One region of the Clostridium sp. CM039 genome, then DNA from elsewhere that is predicted to be linked to it. Evidence: riboswitches for the same ligand, from Rfam matches in the RefSeq annotation. Region 1 holds a riboswitch; each other region holds the start of a gene.
The links. A riboswitch is a leader RNA that binds a small molecule or an ion and turns the genes downstream of it on or off. The one in region 1 is predicted to bind thiamine pyrophosphate.
Positions count from the first base shown of each region.

Region 2: linked by a shared signal. The riboswitch ahead of thiD (bifunctional hydroxymethylpyrimidine kinase/phosphomethylpyrimidine kinase) and the one ahead of thiT (energy-coupled thiamine transporter ThiT) in region 1 are both predicted to bind thiamine pyrophosphate.
Region 3: linked by a shared signal. The riboswitch ahead of ACWJJ2_RS04645 (thiamine-binding protein) and the one ahead of thiT (energy-coupled thiamine transporter ThiT) in region 1 are both predicted to bind thiamine pyrophosphate.

Region 1 is NZ_CM143649.1:2,176,364-2,181,091, forward strand. Features, by position in the region: gene metA (homoserine O-acetyltransferase MetA) at 113-1,030, shown strand; gene ACWJJ2_RS10230 (polysaccharide deacetylase family protein) at 1,097-1,960, opposite strand; TPP riboswitch at 2,233-2,337, shown strand; gene thiT (energy-coupled thiamine transporter ThiT) at 2,425-3,066, shown strand; gene ACWJJ2_RS10240 (L-lactate MFS transporter) at 3,269-4,459, opposite strand; gene ACWJJ2_RS10245 (Na-translocating system protein MpsC family protein) at 4,602-4,728, opposite strand, start outside.
Region 2 is NZ_CM143649.1:1,817,413-1,822,140, reverse strand. Features, by position in the region: gene ACWJJ2_RS08660 (hypothetical protein) at 1-205, opposite strand, end outside; gene glpK (glycerol kinase GlpK) at 529-2,019, shown strand; TPP riboswitch at 2,089-2,199, shown strand; gene thiD (bifunctional hydroxymethylpyrimidine kinase/phosphomethylpyrimidine kinase) at 2,346-3,170, shown strand; gene thiM (hydroxyethylthiazole kinase) at 3,376-4,212, shown strand; gene thiE (thiamine phosphate synthase) at 4,202-4,728, shown strand, end outside.
Region 3 is NZ_CM143649.1:979,151-983,878, reverse strand. Features, by position in the region: gene ACWJJ2_RS04660 (SDR family oxidoreductase) at 1-738, opposite strand, end outside; gene ACWJJ2_RS04655 (patatin-like phospholipase family protein) at 955-1,965, opposite strand; gene ACWJJ2_RS04650 (hypothetical protein) at 2,100-2,399, shown strand; TPP riboswitch at 2,487-2,596, shown strand; gene ACWJJ2_RS04645 (thiamine-binding protein) at 2,709-2,999, shown strand; gene ACWJJ2_RS04640 (ABC transporter permease) at 2,971-3,747, shown strand; gene ACWJJ2_RS04635 (ABC transporter substrate-binding protein) at 3,787-4,728, shown strand, end outside.

The DNA.
Region 1 (4,728 bases):
CGATAGCAAATTTTATAATACAATTTTATTGTTTATTAAAGTTAATCATGCTGCTTTCCTTATAGGAAAGCAGCTTTTTTTTATAAGATGCCTAATTACAAGGAGGATGCAAATGCCAATAAAAATACCTGACAATCTTCCAGCGTTTAAAACTTTAAATAAAGAGAACATTTTTACTATTACAGAAGACTGCGCATTTCACCAAGATATTCGGCCTTTAAAAATTGTGATTTTAAACCTTATGCCAACAAAAATCGATACTGAAACACAAATTTTAAGACTTCTTGGAAACTCTCCACTACAGATTGATATAGTTCTTCTTCACCCTGCAAGCCATGCATGTAAAAATATATCGCAGGAACATTTAATTAAATTTTATAACACTTTTGAAGAAATAAAGAACTCTAGATTTGATGGAATGATAATAACTGGCGCACCAATTGAAAGTATTCCCTTTGAAGAAGTGGATTACTGGGAGGAACTTAAAAAAATTATGGAATGGAGTATTCACAATGTATACTCTACCTTGCATATTTGTTGGGGTGCTCAAGCAGGGCTTCATTATCATTACGGAGTGCAAAAACATAAACTTGATAGTAAAGTATTTGGAGTGTTTAAACATAAAATAACAAAGCAAAACGTTAAACTTTTGAGTGGATTTGACGATGAATTTTATGTTCCACATTCAAGACATACTGAAATAAGAAAAGTTGATATTGATAAGATAGATGAGCTTGAAATTTTATCAGAATCTGAGGAATCAGGCATTTACATTGTATCAGCAAAAAAGGGAAGACAAATTTTTATAACCGGGCATTCAGAGTATGATCCATTAACATTAAAAAATGAATATGACAGGGATATAGCAAACGGCTTAAATATAAATGTCCCCAAAAATTATTATCCAAAAGACGATCCATTAAAAATACCTATCGTAAAATGGAGAGGTCACTCAAGTTTGCTTTTTTTAAACTGGTTAAATTATTATGTTTATCAGGAGACACCTTACAATTTGGTGTACCTAGAATAATACATATAAAAGTTGGGCCCCTAGTAACTTAGGGACCCAACTCTAAATATTGAACTTTATTAAAATTTAATCTGTATTAGAAATACGTTTCTTAAATTCTTCCATGTCATGGAATGAACTTATATATACCCTATGTAAGGAAAGTATACCATCCTCTTTGGAAGACCATCTGCCGTCAGTACTAAAAGCCATTGTATACCCTGCTTCTCGTACAGCCTCAATTGAAGTTTTGCTGTATCCACCATAAGGGTAGGAAAAGAATTTTATTTGTTTATTTAATATTTTTTCCAAATCTTTTTTAGATTTAACTAAAGTTTCTAGTTGCTTATCCTTAGGCATCTCTTTTAAATTTTCATGCTTTACGGTATGACTCCCTATTTCCACTCCATATTTTTCCATTTCCACAAGCTGTTTCGAAGTCATATAGTTAGGACTTTTATCAATACTACCAGTAATAACAAAAATTGTTGCTTTAAAATTATACTTTTTCAAAACAGGGAACATATCCGTATAATTATCTTCATAACCATCATCAAAAGTAAGAACTATGGATTTTTCAGGTATTGGTATATCCTTAATAAGATATTCATATAAATTTGTAAGTGTAATAGTATAATAACCATTATCTTTTAAATATTTTAGTTGCTCCTCAAATCTTTTAACAGGAAGACGAATAGGATTATCTTTTTCGTAGTCAATTGAATGGTACATTAAAACTGGAACACTCTTTCCTGAAGCCTTCATAACAGCAGTCTTGTCAAAAGCGGGTATCGAAGAGGTTTGAGCGGGTTCAGCCGGTTTAATGGGTTCAACTGCAGTTGCTGGTTTAACTGGGGCAGTTTTTTTTATTGTAGCAGTCTTCGATCTTGAACACCCCGAAAGAGACATTAAAATAACGAGTGTAAATATTAAAATTATTTTTTTTCTCATAATAACCTCCTTGTATGTATTTTTTCGGAAACACATATTATTTTTTAATCTTCATCATCTAATACAAAACCCCTTAATAATAAATTCCCTGAGTATTTTGTAACCCTAATGCTAAATTGATCACCTTACATTTATTAACTTTATACCATCCAGATTATAAAATCAATCTTTTCCGGTATTTTCTTTATTTTATTATTTTCTTTTAATTCATAAATATCTAAAACAGGTTGTAAAATATAATATACTTCTATATAATTAAATTATAATAATAATATATGTGCTAGGGGTGCCTAATGGCTGAGATATGAATATTTAATTCATTGACCCTTATACCTGATCTGGATAATACCAGCGGAGGAAAGCGGTTATGATGTATAAGTACATTAACTATATTCCTTTTTTGAATATAGTTTTTTTGTTTTTGCCATAATACTTCTGTAGCACAATACATGGAGGCTATAAAAATGACTTTTACCGAAAGAATCGCTGAAATTACAAAAACCCCCATTGCTCTTTTTGCACTATTAGGAGTTTTGTTATTAATCTATGCAGTTTTGAAAGTTAGGAAAATTAAATTTACTACGCAGATGATAACTTTAGTTGGTATATCTCTTGCATTATCTACTGTATTGCAGTTTATTACAATTATAAAATTACCACAAGGTGGTAGCATTACTGCTGGGAGCATGGTTCCAATCATACTTATATCCTTATTTTATGGTCCTGAAGTTGGGTTTTTAACAGGTTTTTTATTTGGAATTATTAATTTTTTAGTAGCACCCTTCGCACTCCATCCAGTGCAAGTACTATTTGATTATCCGCTTCCTTTTATGGCCATTGGAATAGTTGGTTACTTTAGATCACGTAATACTAAGGTCATACTTATTGGCGTAGTCGTAGCAATGCTAGCTAGATTTACATGCCATTTTATTTCTGGAGTAGTGTTCTTCGGAAGCTATGCTCCAAAAGGAACCTCTGTTTATTTATACTCCCTTTTATATAACGGTTCATACCTAAGTGTGGAAACCATTATTACCTGTGTAATTATTGGGCTTCTACCTTTAAAACGATTATCAAAGTTAGCTATAACCAAAGCTCTAAATTAACTCGAAATATATCTACTACCTACTTCACGTTTTTCTTCAACCAAAAGTTATACTAATACATTATTCTGTTCATCATGAAGTTTACTGTATTATATTTAATGCTACGTAATATTAATATTACGTAGCATTAAATATAATAACTTAGAAATTACTATCAATCATCTCTTAACTCTAGCCCACTAAAATGGGCAATTCTGTTAGATTACGTTTTAATCATTCTTTTAGATGAAAGAATACCCATAATACATAAACCAATTATAAAATAAAAAATATAATTATAATTCGCAAGGATATCCATTAGAAGTCCAGAAGCCAACACCCCGATAATGGCTCCTATACCATATGCCGTAAACACAACACCATAATTCTCACTATAATGTTTCGTTCCATACATATCAAGAGTTGAAGTAGGCGCTATAGCTAACCATCCTCCAAGATTAAACCAAAATATCGAAAACGCTATACTAAATAATACTAAACTGCCTTCATTTGCCACTAGCATTAATAATGCTGCGATAATAATTAGTGCGTAAGAAATTAGCATGGCGGTTTTAGACGAGTACTTATCCGTAATCAAGCCAAATATAGGTCTACCTATTCCATTAAAAACTGCAAATACGATCATTAATAAAGCTACTGTTTTTGGGGATAGCTTAATGAGTTCTACACCAACGTTACTTGTCATTCCAATTAACATTAGTCCAATCATTGATCCAATCATAAAATTTACATATAACCCTTTAAAGTTTTTTGATTTAATCATTTTAGCAGTATTCGTACCATTCATATGAATTTTTGTGCTTGCAGTTGTTTCAAGACTTTTACTTTCCACATCAGACGGATATCTAAATGGATACGAAAGCAAAGGTATTATTACCCCAAAAGATACACCTAATATTAGGAAAGCTTTTGTTATTCCATAACTTTCTATTAAATTTCTTGCAAGTGGAGCTGTTATAAGTGGTGACAACCCAAATCCTATTAATACAATGCCTACTACTAAGCCTTTTTTTTCTGGAAACCATTTTGCTACTACCGTCATCGGAGCTCCATATGCTATGCCTACGCCAGCGCCAATTATTACCCCATATGTTATAGTTAAAATATATATATTTGGTGCATATGCAGATAATATCCATCCTAATGCTACAAGAAGTGCACCCATAGAAACAACCATTCTTGGACTGTATTTCTCTAAATATTTTCCAGTTATAAACATAAAAAATGAATAAGCTGCTAAAGAAACCATGTAAGGAAAGCCACTTTGAGTAGATCCTATATTAAAAGCCTTTTCAATTGGAATCCTAAAAACACTCCATGAGTATACAGTGCCTAAGCACATCATAATTATAATTCCCAAAATCACATATATCCACCTTTGCTTAAATTTCATATTATCATCCCCTTCGTTTTTTATAATACTCCTTTAAAATTAAAATCAATAAAAAAGCCAATAACAAAAACTCCTCACTCAGAGTTATTGTTATTGGCTTACCCCTTGACTGGTCATTGACCCTTCAGTGCGTCTTCCATGATTATTTTATTAATCGTTCTTCAATATCTTGGTCTACAATTATAGCTATAATTTTTTCACCTGTTTTGGTACTCACATCAGAATAAGTACTTACTATATTAACATCAATTATAGATTTTATAGTTTCT
Region 2 (4,728 bases), 360 kb from region 1:
TGCTGCTAGACATATTTGACATAGCAGAATTTGAAACACCACTAGTACCTTTATTTGAAGCTGATTCATTATTTAATTGAATTGTTTCTTGTAGAGTGGAAGCACTAGTGCTACTAGACATACCAGCATTTGAGTAAGAGCTTGAACCTCCATTAGCTGCTGATTGTTTATTTAATTCTTTTGTTTCTTCTAAATTGTTATTCATAAGTATCTCTCCCTTCTAATATAAAAATTACACTAATCAAGTACAGTATATAGTTTACCCATTTTATCTTAAAATATAGATGAAAATATTGAGAATTTTTACTTGAAATTTTAGGATTGTAAAAATTTTAAGATCTTATTATATATTGTAGCAGCGACGATGTGATATTTAAAAAATAAATCTAAATAGTGAAGTTTATAAGTTATATTGCAATAAATATAATAATCAGTTATACTAAATATAATGATATTTTAACGTATTTTTTTATTTATTAATGTGTAAACGATTCAATAAGACTAATTTCAAAAAGGAGTTTTGCTAAAATGGCTAAATATATAATGGCACTTGATCAAGGTACAACCAGTTCAAGGTGTATTCTATTCAATGAAAGGGGACTTATTGTAACGTCCGCTCAAAAAGAATTTACTCAGATTTTCCCAAAAGGAGGGTGGGTAGAACATGACCCAATGGAGATATGGTCAAGTCAAATTAGCGTTGCAACAGAAGCGATGGCTGAAGTTAATGCTACGGCGTCTGATATAGCAGCAATAGGTATTACAAATCAAAGAGAAACTACTGTAGTTTGGGATAGACGAACGGGAGTTCCGGTATACAATGCAATTGTATGGCAATGTAGAAGAACTGCAGAGACTTGTGATGAATTAACACAAAAAGGATTTGATAAAATTGTTAGAGCTAAAACGGGATTGATTTTAGACGCTTATTTTTCTGGAACAAAAATAAAATGGATATTGGACAATGTAGAAGGCGCTAGAGCAGAAGCTGAAGCAGGAAATTTATTGTTTGGCAATATAGATACTTGGTTAATTTGGAATTTAACAAAAGGAAAAACATATGTAACAGACTATTCTAATGCTTCAAGAACAATGCTATTTAATATTCATGAACTTACATGGGATGACGAAATTTTAGAAACATTGAACATACCAAAATCAATGCTCCCAGAAGTAAAACCTTCAAGTTGTGTATATGGCAACACCGATATTTCATTGTTTGGAGGGGAAATTCCAATTGCTGGAGCGGCTGGAGACCAACAAGCGGCATTATTTGGACAAACTTGCTATTCACCAGGAACAGCTAAAAACACATATGGGACAGGCTGCTTCATGCTTATGAATACAGGAGACAAAGCAATTCAATCTAAACAGGGATTACTTACAACGATTGCTTGGGGAATAGATGGAAAAGTAGAGTATGCTCTTGAGGGTAGTGTATTTATAGCTGGAGCAGCTATACAATGGTTAAGAGATGAGCTACGCATGATTGACAATGCTGCTGATTGCGAAGAATATGCTAATGCGGTAGAAGATACAAATGGAGTATATGTAGTTCCGGCTTTTGTTGGACTTGGAGCACCATATTGGGATCCTTATGCAAGAGGAACAATTGTAGGTCTTACAAGAGGAGCAAAGAAAGAACATTTAATAAGAGCAACTCTCGAAGCGCTTGCTTACCAAACACATGATGTTTTAAAAGCAATGCAAGAAGATTCTGGAATTATACTTACAGAACTTAAAGTAGATGGAGGAGCTTGCAATAACAATTTCTTAATGCAGTTTCAATCTGATATTTTAAACGTTCAAGTAGACAGACCAGAGGTTACTGAAACTACAGCACTCGGTGCGGCTTATCTTGCAGGGCTAGCAGTAGGATATTGGAAGAGCAAAGATGAAGTAGCAAAGCATTGGGCAATATCAAGAAGTTTCAAACCTAGTATGACAGAAGAAAAAAGAAAAGAATTACTTCATGGATGGCATATAGCTGTTAAAAGATCAGGCATAAAACTTGAATAGTAGTAACGAAATATTAATTGTTAATAATAATTTGTTATGCTATTATTAACATATGAAATATAAAAGAATAACCTAACACAGGGGAGTTGGATAGGCCAACTGAGAGAAAGAACTTTAATTCTTTGACCCTATAACCTGATCTGGATAATGCCAGCGTAGGAAGTTGTTTATTGGTGTATTATATATGTATATATTTTTATATATCAAGATAATTTAAACACGAATCCTATGGGTTTGTGTTTTTTGTTTTATAAATAAAATGGATGAATAGTGCCGCAGGTGATGATTTAACATTTAAAAAATAATTATTTTAGGAGGGAATTGATATGAAAAAAGTTTTAACTATAGCAGGTTCTGACAGCTCAGGAGGAGCAGGTGTACAGGCAGATTTAAAAAGCTTAAGTGCGAGTGGCGTATACGGGATGAGTGTAATTACAGCGATAACAGCACAAAATACTATGGGGGTTTTTGCAGTGCAAGACTTGGGCGAAGAAATCATCAAGGCACAAATTGATGCTATTTTTACAGACATAGTTGTAGATGCGGTTAAAATTGGTATGGTTTCTGTGATCTCAACTATTGATGTGATAAGTGAGAAATTAAAACAATACAAGCCTAAAAACGTAGTACTCGATCCCGTAATGATCTCAAAAAGCGGTTATTCACTGTTAAAGCCAGAGTCAAAAACGGCTTTGGTTAAAAAATTAATTCCACTAGCGTCAATTATTACACCTAATGTCCCAGAGGCTGAAGAAATTTTAAAAGAAGTAAATTCAGATATTACGAGCATTGAAACAGTAGTAGATATGGAAAGTGCAGCAAAAGAAATGTACAAGCTAGGATGCAAAAATGTGCTTTTAAAGGGAGGACATATGCAGGGGGAAGCCGTAGATGTGTTTTATGATGGAAGTGAAATTACACATTTTACGTCTGAGAGAATAAATACAAAAAATACTCATGGAACTGGATGTACTTTGTCTTCAGCCATAGCTGCAAATTTGGCGCTTGGCTATAGCATGAAGGATTCAATAAAAAATTCAAAGCAGTATATAACAACTGCTATAAAGCATTCTTTAGATATTGGGCATGGGGTGGGACCTACAAATCATTTCTACGAATTATATAAAAAAGCAGGGATGGCAAATGATTAAGGATAGTGAAAAACTGGATTTTTAGCAGCGAGTTCTGTAAACTTAATAACACAAAATTTAAGGGGAGTAAATAATGTATTAGTATGTATCATATTTATAGCAGTAGATATTACTTTATAAAACGTTATTTATTACTTGGAGCTACAATGCCCGTTATGATTATTACAGGATTTATATAAACAATAATTTGGAGGATGATGTCAAAATGGAAATTAATAAGAAAATAATTAAATTACTAAACAATTTAAGAGAAAAAACCCCATTGGTGCACCAAATAACAAATTATGTTACCGTTAATGATTGTGCCAATATTACACTAGCAATAGGTGGGTCACCGGTTATGGCGGAGGATATTCATGAAGTTCGCGAGATGGTATCACTTGCATCTTCACTTGTTATAAATATAGGAACATTAAATAGTGTAATTATAGAGGCTATGATTGAGGCAGGAAAGATGGCAAATGAATTAAACATACCTGTTATCTTAGATCCTGTCGGAGTAGGTGCAACAACTTATAGAACAGAAACTTGCAAAAGAATTATAAATGAAGTGAAATTAGCAGTTATTAGAGGGAATTTATCTGAAATAAAAACAATTTATGGTATTAAAACTATAACAAGAGGTGTAGATGCTAGTGAGAGTTTTTCTGTAGATAGTAATGAATTTACAAGAGAGAAAGAAATGGCAAGGAATTTTGCTGTTAAATTTAATACGGTAGTAGTTATAACAGGTGCTGTAGACATTATATCAGATGGTAAGACTCTTTACACCGCATCTAACGGTCATAAAATAATGTCTAGGGTTACAGGTACAGGATGTATGTGTACTTCCGTTATTGGTTGTTATTTAGGCGCTGGAGATAATAATTTAATAGCAGCACTCGCAGGAATTGTTTCAATGGGTATTGCAGGAGAAACAGCTTATGAAAGCTTAGATAAAAATAGCGAAGGATCAGGAACATTTAAAGTGAAAATGCTAGATGCTATTTACAGTTTATCTGAAGCTCTAATAATGGAAAGGAGTAAAATAAATGAAGAATAATGTGAATTATAGCCTTTATCTCGTTACAGATAGAGATGTGTTAGTGGATTTAGATATATTTGCAGCGGTGGAGGAAGCAATAAAAGGCGGGGTTACATTAGTCCAGCTTAGAGAAAAGAGATTAAGTACTTTAGAGTTTTATAATATTGCAGTGAAAATAAAAATTATTACAGATAAATATAAGATTCCCCTAATAATAAACGATAGAATTGATATTGCACAGGCCATAGATGCAGCGGGGGTACACATAGGTCAAAGTGATATGCCAGCGACTATCGCGAGAAGTATAATAGGAGATAATAAGATACTAGGGGTTTCTACTGCAACACTTAAGGAAGCACAAAGGGCAGAAAAACAAGGAGCAGATTATGTGGGTGTTGGAGCGATGTTTCCTACAACTACTAAAGATGATGCAAGTGCAGTTTCTGTATTAAGTTTAAAAGAAATAAAAGAAAAAATTTCTATCCCTGTAGTTGCTATTGGTGGAATTAATGAAAAAAATGTAAATTTATTAAA
Region 3 (4,728 bases), 1.2 Mb from region 1:
GGTATCTTTTTCTAAATAATTACCTGCTTTATGATTTAAGCCAATTTCTTTTAATATGAGCAAAGCTATATCATAAGTGCTTAAGTTATTTTCGCTTCCAGTGTGATAAGTTCCGTATGGAAGAGTAAAAATCTTATCAAAATTTGCTATTATATCATAAACATAGGTCATTCCTCTAAATTCATTTGAGGGTAATTTCATTTTTTTATCCTTTAAAATAGAAGATACAACATTCCATAGTATATTAGAATTTACCCTGCAATTTTTTTCTGGAAATCCAAATAACCAAGTAAGTCTTAAAATCCATAGTTCATCAATAATTCCTTTTAATTCGTTTTCAGCTTTAAGTTTATGTTTCCCATAAATGGTATTTGGAGTTGGAATGTGATTTTCATTATATGGTCCTGATTCGAAATTGCCATTAAAAATTTGTTCAGAACTTAAATATATTAATTTAGATTTTGTTAAACTACAGGCTTTAGCAATGTTAATTGAACCTTTTACATTTATTTCATAAGATAGTTCTGGGTTTCGTTCACACAAACCTGTATCAGCAATAGCAGCGGTATGTATCACGTAATCAGGTTTGGATTTCTGTATAATTTCTAAGGCTTTACTCACGTCTGTTATATCTAACTCTGCATGTCCTAATGGGATTATTTCGTATTTATCTTTATAATATGTGTAATATCTTGATGCTAAGAAACCATTAGAGCCGGTTAATAATACTTTTTTCATTGAACTCACCTCATTTTTTTTTCTTAATATTATAATATCACATTATTTGAACTGTGACTAAATTTGTGAACTAAGAAAAAAACACCTAAGCTTAATAATAATAATAATAATAATTATTAAGCTTAGTGCACTTTTAGATTCTTAGTATTGTTCAATAAATAAATGCAAGATGGTGTATATATGAATAAAAAGATTTAGTGTTTTTAGCAACGATTATTATTTAAAAGAATTACTTCTAAAGATTCTATGCTTTTTATAATTATCTTCCCAATTTTTAAGAAATTCTTTTGCACAAACTTCACCAGAATTATATAACTCCATAATTTTTTTATTCCCAATATTAAAATCTGTGGTTTTAATATCAAGGGTATCGATTTTTACAGTACGCAAGAAATCCATTTCGCTTATATGAATATCATCTTGTGCTTCTAACATAGTCTCAATAATTGAGCTAGTAAAATTTAAGATATTTGTGATTTTATGTTCTCGTATTTCTTTGTTCCCTCCGAGTTTAAAACCGATGGTTGGCCAGAGAGGAACACCATTCACATCAAAAATCCAAACTGGATAATTGCTTAAAACACCACCATCAACAATGAGAGACTTTTTATTAGTCTTTATATTATATAAGTTTACAGGGTGGAAAAAATAGGGGATAGATATGCTCATTCTTATTGCCAAACTTACTTCAAGTTCATCAGGATTTATCCCGTATCCCGCAATATCCTCTGGTAGTATTAGCATCTTTCCACAGCTAATATCAGTTGCTATAATATGCAGTTTGTATTTTCTTTTATACTTATTATTATTTAAAAGAATACCCTTTTCTCCTGGAATAATCAAATCTCCAAAGGTTATTTTTTTCCTATTTGTAAGCTTAAGTTTATGCGATAGAACTTCGTCAATCCAATTTTTTATATAGTCACCTTTATAAATGCCTTTTTTAAAAAGTAGATTGTAAGCATCAGAGAATATAGGCATATTAAAATGACTTTTATCAGCAAATTTTGTGTAGTCTAGATTTAGCATTAATTTTTTTATCTCGTCAGCTGGGTAGCCTACCGCAACTAGTGCAGCTATAATAGATCCGGCAGAGTTTCCTGAAATATTTTTCCATTGATATCCATTATCCTCAAATGTTTTTAAGGCACCTACAAGACCGATGCCCTTAACTCCGCCACCTTCAAACACAATATCTGCAAATCTTCTATTGTTGTATATATTCATATATATCACCCCTTTATGAGTAATATATGAATAAAAATATCTTCATGTCATATATTTAAAAAATAATATTAGTTACACTTTTTTTTGTTAAAAGAATATAATATATTACAACCATTTTATAAAAGAGGCAATGTATGAAAAAGTTAGAAGAATTCACGCCTTGTCAATTAGCCACATTAGCAACAGTAATAGGGATTATAATTGCTGGAAAACTTAATGTTGATCAACAAAATGTAATAGGTAATTTTTTAACGGGTTTGGCGCAGAGTATTTTGATAATTGCAGCTCAGTCTCAAAATCTTGAATCGCAGGATGGCAATCAATCTGGAGATAATGGAAACAGTAATTCTAAGGGCGATAATAAGGATTTACAAAAACAAATAGATGAACTAAAGGAAGATATTAAAAAGTTTGAAGATAATATGGATTGTTAAGAAAAACGCACTGAATAAAAGATGCGTTTTTTATGGTTTGACATTATAAGAATTTTTAGGTAGTATATACGTGTAAAGTAATTTAATATTAAAAACTAGGGGAGTCAATATTTTTGTCTGAGAGGAAACAGTTAAGTTTCGACCCTTATAACCTGAATTGGATAATGCCAGCGGAGGGAAAACATAATTTGCATTTAGGTTAAAATAAGAATATATAAATGGTGCAAAGTTATTCGATTATAGAACCCTTCGCTTAAAAATGAGCAAAGGGTTTATTTTACTTTAACAATATTATAAGGGGGAATTGAAATGTCAGTTGTAAATGTGAGTCTTCAAGTTATACCAGTGGTTGCGGAAGAAAAAATTTACCCAGTAGTAGATAAGGTTATAGAATATATTCAATCTAGTGGAGTGAAATATGAGGTAGGACCAATGGAAACCACTATGGAAGGTGAAATGGATGAGCTTTTAGATATAGTAAAAAAGGCCCAGGAAATTTGTGTAGTTCATGGAGCAAGTAGGGTTGTTTCTATAGTGAAAATCGATTATAAAGCTGAAGGCGTGACTATGAATGAAAAAACATATAAGTATAGAAAATAAACTTATTCCTATAGTTTTTCAATTAATAATTCTTTTTATATGGCAGATAGCTGTAGATAAATGGAGGGTTCCGCAATACATATTGCCTTCGCCAAAAGATATTATTAGTACCTTGGTGAATATAGTTCCAAGCATTACTAAGCATATTTATGCGACTTTATATGAAGCCTTGATTGGATTCGCAATATCAATTTTGATTGCGTTAATTTTAGCCATCTTAATGGATAATGTGAAAATCATTAAAAAATGCATATATCCAATTTTAGTAGTATCTCAAACTGTTCCAATTATTGCTCTAGCACCACTTTTCATAATATGGTTTGGTTTTGGAATATTGCCTAAGATTATTGTAGTAGTGTTAGTGTGCTTTTTCCCTATAGTTGTTAGTTTGATTGATGGATTAGAATCAGTAGACGCGGATATGGTAAACCTTTTAAAGACTATGGGAGCTAGTAAGTTTCAAATTTTCACCATGGTGAAGCTGCCATCCTCTACTGTAAATTTTTTTTCGGGCCTTAGAATAGCAGCAACCTATAGTATTATGGGGGCAGTTATTGGAGAATGGCTTGGAGGAGATGAGGGTCTTGGGGTATATATGATTAGAGCTAAAAATTCATATGCACTTGATAAAGTTTTTGCAGTGATTATAATTATTGTAATATTAAGCATGGGACTATTTGGACTCTTGAATTTATTACAATATTTTTTTACTCCTTGGACTAGAAATAAAGCAGATAACAATGACTAAATTTAAATAGGACATATTATTTTATTTGGAGGTAAAATCATGCTAAAGAAAGTAATTTCATTATTATTAACAGTTTCAATGACTACGGTTTTATTTGTGGGTTGTGCTGCAAAAAAAGAAGATGTAAAGAAGGAAGAAACTTTAAAAAAGGTTACTGTTATTTTAGATTGGATACCAAACACTAATCATACTGGATTATATGTAGCGAAAGATAATGGATATTTTAAAGAAGAAGGACTTGACGTGGAAATTATTCAACCAGCGCAGGGAAGTACTGCAAGTTTAATTGCAGCGGGCAAAGGAGATTTTGGCGTAAGCTATCAAGAAGATGTAACTTATGCTAGAACTGCTAAAGATCCACTTCCAATAAAAGCTATAGCCACTATTATTCAGCATAATACTTCCGGGTTTGCATCGCCTAAGGAAAAAAATATTAAATCTCCTAAGGATTTTGAAGGAAAAACCTATGGCGGATGGGGGTCGCCTTCTGAAAATGCAATTTTAAAGGCGGTTATGGAAAAAGATAATGCGGATTTTTCAAAACTAAAGATGGTAGATGCAGGATCAGAGGATTTCTTTGCTGTAACTAAGAAAAATATTGATATTGAATGGGTATTTTATGGATGGACAGGAATAGAAGCGAAGCTTAAAAATATTCCTATTGACTATATTGATATTGGAAAATTAAATAAAGATTTAGATTATTATACTCCGGTAATTATAGCCAATGAGAACAAATTAAAAGCGGATCCTGAAATGGCAAAGAAATTTTTAAAAGCAGTTACAAAAGGATATGAATACAGCATGGAGAAACCTGAGGAAAGTGCTAAGGTTTTACTGAAAAATGCACCGGAGACAGATGAAGCTCTTGCCGTCGCAAGTCAAAAATATTTAAAGGATCAATATAAAGCTGAAGATGAAAAATGGGGCGTAATGAAAGAATCGGTTTGGAATAATTACACCAAATTTCTTTTAGATAAA